One region of the Arthrobacter sp. zg-Y895 genome, then DNA from elsewhere that is predicted to be linked to it. Evidence: predicted binding sites of a transcription regulator. Region 1 holds the regulator's gene; the other holds the start of a gene.
What was found. The regulator HrcA, encoded in region 1, represses chaperone genes, less so after heat shock. The targets are predictions, from matches to a motif close to TTNGCACTCGNNNNNNNCGAGTGCNAA.
Positions count from the first base shown of each region.

Region 1 (2,398 bases):
GGTTCCAGATCCGCATAGCTGTTCACCTGCCCCAGCAGCTTCTTCCAGCCCATGGCGACGTCGGTGTGGTCCCGGTGCGGCCAGCCCAGTCCCTGCAGGATTCCGGTTTTCCAGTCCAGGTGACGGGGAACCACCGGCCAGGCGGTACGTCCGATCACGGACGGCTTGATGGCCTGCCAGACGTCCACGTACGGATGCCCGACAATCAAGACGTTGCCCGGCGCGCCGGGGGAGGTCATCGCCTCGGCTGCGATGCGCGATTCCTTGGAACCCGGAACCAGATGATCCACCAGGATGCCCAGCCTGCGTCCCGGGCCCGGGGCGAACTCCCGGACCGCGGAGTACAGGTCATCGACGCCGTGGAGGGGCTCGACGACGATCCCTTCCACCCGCAGGTCATCGCCCCAGACCTTCTCCACCAGTTCGGCGTCGTGCTTGCCCTCCACCCAGATACGGCTGGCCCGGGCGGTGCGGGCGCGCTGGTTGGCGACGCGCACCGAGCCGGACGCCGTCCGGGCCGGTCCTGCCTTGGCTGCCGCCGCGGCCGCGGGCACAACTTCCACCGGCTCGCCCTCGAGCAGGAAGCCGAAGCCCAGTTCGAAGGATTTCTTTTTCCCGCGCCGGTCTTCCAGCACCATCAGGTGCAGTCCGCCGGATTTCTCCACGCGTACCACCGCACCAACCCAGCCCGAGGCAACGTCCTCAAGGACCAGGCCGGTTTCGGCGCCGACTTTGCGCAGGACGGTCCGGGCCGGCGCAGTGATGTCCTGCGGACCCCAGGAAAAGCTGGACACGGAAGTTGCCTCACTTACGGTTCTGATCGGGCGGAAACCGCAGCAGGCCACGGGTTCCTCAATGCTAGCAACGCTGCCGATCCGTACTAGACTTGGCACTTGAACACTGTGAGTGCTAAACGTCCGGCGCTCTGCCCATAGGTCACCACGCAGGCCAACACGCAGATCAAAATGCCGATCAAACCGCCGATCAACAGGGAGGGAAAACCATGAGTGAGCCACGCCGACTCGAGGTCCTCCGCGCCATTGTTGAGGACTACGTCCATTCGCGCGAGCCCGTGGGATCCAAGGCACTTGTGGAACGCCATCACCTGGGCGTTTCCTCGGCGACCATCCGCAACGACATGGCCGCACTTGAGGAAGAGGGGCTGATCACCGCCCCGCACACGTCCGCCGGGCGCATCCCCACCGACAAGGGCTACCGCCTGTTCGTCGACCGGATTTCCGACGTCAAGCCGCTCTCCGCTCCCGAACGCCGCGCCATCCAGTCGCTGCTGGAGGAAGCCGACGACCTCGACGATGTGATGGATCGTACCGTCAGGCTGTTGTCCCAGCTGACCAACCAGGTGGCCGTGGTGCAGTACCCGCATCTGGGCAATGCCAAGGTCCGGCACATTGAATTTGTCCTGCTGGCTCCGGCGCAGGTGCTGGTGGTGCTCATCTCGACCACGGGGCGGGTGGAGCAGCGGGTCATTACCGTTCCGCAGCCGGTGACGGAACCGGACCTGAGTGACCTTCGCCAGCACTTCCTGACCGCGTTGGCAGGCACGCCGCTGAGCAGCATCACCAGCCAGCTGGCCAATGCCCTTGCCACTGTGCCGGCCGAACGCAGGCGCGTGGGCAACGCCCTGGGCCACTGCCTGGAGCAGCTTGCGGGCATCAACCGCGAGGACCGCATGGTGATGGCAGGGACAGCCAACCTGGCCCGCTCCACTGTAGACTTCCCGCTGACTATCGGTCCCGTGCTCGAAGCGCTCGAGGAACAAGTGGTGATGCTGCGGCTGCTGTCGGAGATGGAACAGGATGCCCGCGGCGTTGCCGTCCGGATCGGGCGGGAGAATCCGTACGGCGGATTGTCGGAAGCGTCTGTGGTGGCTACGGGATACGGTCCCGACGCCACCGCTAAGGTCGGCATTCTCGGTCCCACGCGGATGGACTATCCCACCACCATGGCAGCGGTGCGAGCCGTGGCCAGGTACCTGTCCCGAATACTGAACAACTAACGCGGTCCCCAGCACTTACGGACCCGCCCGCCGGGGAACCGGCGGGAACCCAACCTCCGTCTTCAAAGTTTGAAGGCACGCAATACAGGAAAGCGATGTGCACGAGTGAGCGATCACTACCAGGTTCTGGGTGTCGGACGAGACGCCACCGGTGAAGAAATCAAGAAGGCGTACCGGAAGCTAGCCCGCAAGCTGCACCCGGACGTCAACAATGCTCCGGGTGCCTCGGACGAATTCAAAGCCGTATCGCACGCCTACGAGGTTCTTTCCGATCCGGAAAAACGGCGGATCTACGACACCACGGGCAACGAGAACGGAACCGACAACGGCTTCGGCGGCGGCGGCGGCTTCGGCGCCCAGGGGTTCGGTTTCCAGGACATC
Region 1 covers NZ_JAJFZY010000004.1:229,095-231,492, forward strand. The annotation lists gene LJ760_RS07805 (DUF3097 family protein) at 1-794, opposite strand, end outside; gene hrcA (heat-inducible transcriptional repressor HrcA) at 1,004-2,017, shown strand; gene dnaJ (molecular chaperone DnaJ) at 2,123-2,398, shown strand, end outside.

Region 2 (2,398 bases), on a different contig from region 1:
GCAGCCTTTGCGTTGCGGACAGCGTCCTCAATGCGGTGCTTGCGTTCCTTCAGCTCAACCTCGGTTGCCGCACCGGCCTTGATGACTGCAACGCCGCCGGCCAGCTTGGCCAGGCGTTCCTGCAGCTTCTCGCGGTCGTAATCCGAATCGGAGTTCTCGATTTCGGCACGGATCTGGTTGACGCGGCCGGCGATCTCTTCAGCGTCGCCTGCGCCTTCCACGATGGTGGTTTCGTCCTTGGTGACAACAACCTTGCGGGCCTTGCCCAGCAGGTCCAGCGTGGCGTTTTCCAGCTTCAGGCCAACCTCTTCGGCGATGACCTGGCCACCGGTGAGGATGGCAATGTCGGCCAGCTGTGCCTTGCGGCGGTCGCCGAAGCCCGGTGCCTTGACGGCTACGGACTTGAAGGTGCCGCGGATCTTGTTGACCACCAGGGTTGCCAGGGCTTCGCCCTCAACATCTTCGGCGATGATCAGCAGCGGCTTGCCGGACTGCATGACCTTCTCGAGGACGGCAACGAGATCCTTGACGTTGGAGATCTTCGAGTTGACGATCAGGATGTACGGATCCTCAAGGACCGTTTCCTGGCGCTCGGCGTCGGTGACGAAGTAACCGGAGATGTAACCCTTGTCGAAGCGCATGCCTTCGGTGAGTTCCAGTTCCAGGCCGAAGGTGTTGGACTCCTCGACCGTGATGACGCCTTCCTTGCCCACCTTGTCCAGTGCTTCGGCAATCAGGTCGCCGATCTGCTGGTCACCGGCGGAGATGGAAGCCGTAGCGGCGATCTGCTCCTTGGTTTCGATCTCCTTGGCAGATGCAATCAGTTCGGCGGTAACGGCGGCAACAGCCTTCTCGATGCCGCGCTTCAGGCTCAGCGGATCGGCGCCGGCGGCAACGTTGCGCAGGCCTTCCCTGACCAGTGCCTGGGCGAGGACAGTTGCCGTGGTGGTGCCGTCACCGGCAACATCGTCAGTCTTCTTGGCAACTTCCTTGACCAGCTCTGCGCCGATCTTCTCGTAGGGATCGTCCAGCTCGATCTCCTTGGCGATGGAAACGCCGTCATTGGTGATCGTGGGGGCGCCCCACTTCTTTTCGAGGACCACGTTGCGGCCACGCGGGCCGAGGGTCACCTTGACGGCGTCGGCGAGGATGTTCAACCCGCGCTCGAGGCCGCGGCGTGCCTCTTCTTCAAATGCAATGATCTTGGCCATAACGGCTATCGTCCTTCCGGAACAGTCATGCTTGGAGCAAAATGTTGCATTCCTGGCTGGAGTGCCCGCGACGGACGGATCGGCTCGCGCGATCTCTTTACGCGCTCCCCGTTCCTCACTCCAGTGGGTTGCTTGTTCACTCAACACCGTCGGACATTTAGCAGTCATCCGGCAAGAGTGCTAAGTCAATAATTAGCACTCCCACACACTGAGTGCAAGCGATCACGCTGACATGCCACGCGGTTCACTTTCGTTCCCGACCGCTGCCGGCGGGTGAATGCAAAAGCAGCGGCCGAGCCGAAGCTCCGCCGCTGCCGATCCCGCCCCCAAGCCGGGAGGATGTTACTTAGAGTGGCCTACAGTGCCCGGACTTCCTCGGCCTGCGGACCTTTCTGGCCCTGGCCGATTTCGAACTCCACTCGTTGTCCTTCTTCCAGCGTCCGGTAACCCGATGCCTGGATGGCGGACCAGTGGACGAACACATCCGTTTCTGCTTCGTCGAGGGTAATAAAGCCGTACCCTTTTTCACCGTTGAACCACTTGACGATCCCCTGCGCCATGATCTTTCTCCAACCTAGATTCCGATGCCGCCCTCCGGCGGCATGCTTGGACGCCGGAGGCGCCGGATCCGTCCCTCTGTCGGTCCCCGAGGGAGGCCGAGGTCAGCGGCGCAAACCGGCTGGCATCACTCTAACTACGGTGATCCCGATCACATACAGGGGTATTGATAACGTTATGGTCTTTTTACCCGAGGCCCCGGTTACCGGTATCCGGGGCCCAGGATCACGGTGACGCTGGCGAAGCCGGGCGTTTCCAAAGCAGGAATTCCCAGCTGCGCACCGATTTCCTGCGCGTTGGCTGCCAGCTCCGGGGAGCTGTAGTAGACGCCGGATCCCTGCTGGGGCGCTCCGGCCCAGTTGGCGACCGTTCCAACTGCCCATCCTGCAGCGGACATCCGTCCGGAAACACCTGCACCAAGTCCGGTCACGCCGCTGGCATTGAACACTGCAACCGGCTGGGTACGGTCAATCGCCGGCGCAGTCGGCGTCGGCGTTGGAGTCGGCGTCGGCGTCGGCGTCGGAGCCGGCGTGGATGCCGGAGCAGGACTCGGCGAGGCGTCGTCGGCCTTCGCCTCGGGAGTCGGAGTGGCTGCAGCTGAGGCGGACGCGGAAGCAGGCGCCGAAGCC
Region 2 covers NZ_JAJFZY010000005.1:55,948-58,345, reverse strand. The annotation lists gene groL (chaperonin GroEL) at 1-1,211, opposite strand, end outside; gene LJ760_RS11215 (cold-shock protein) at 1,568-1,771, opposite strand; gene LJ760_RS11210 (LytR C-terminal domain-containing protein) at 1,972-2,398, opposite strand, start outside.
Region 2: the regulator HrcA is predicted to act here: its motif matches at 1,369-1,395, upstream of groL (chaperonin GroEL).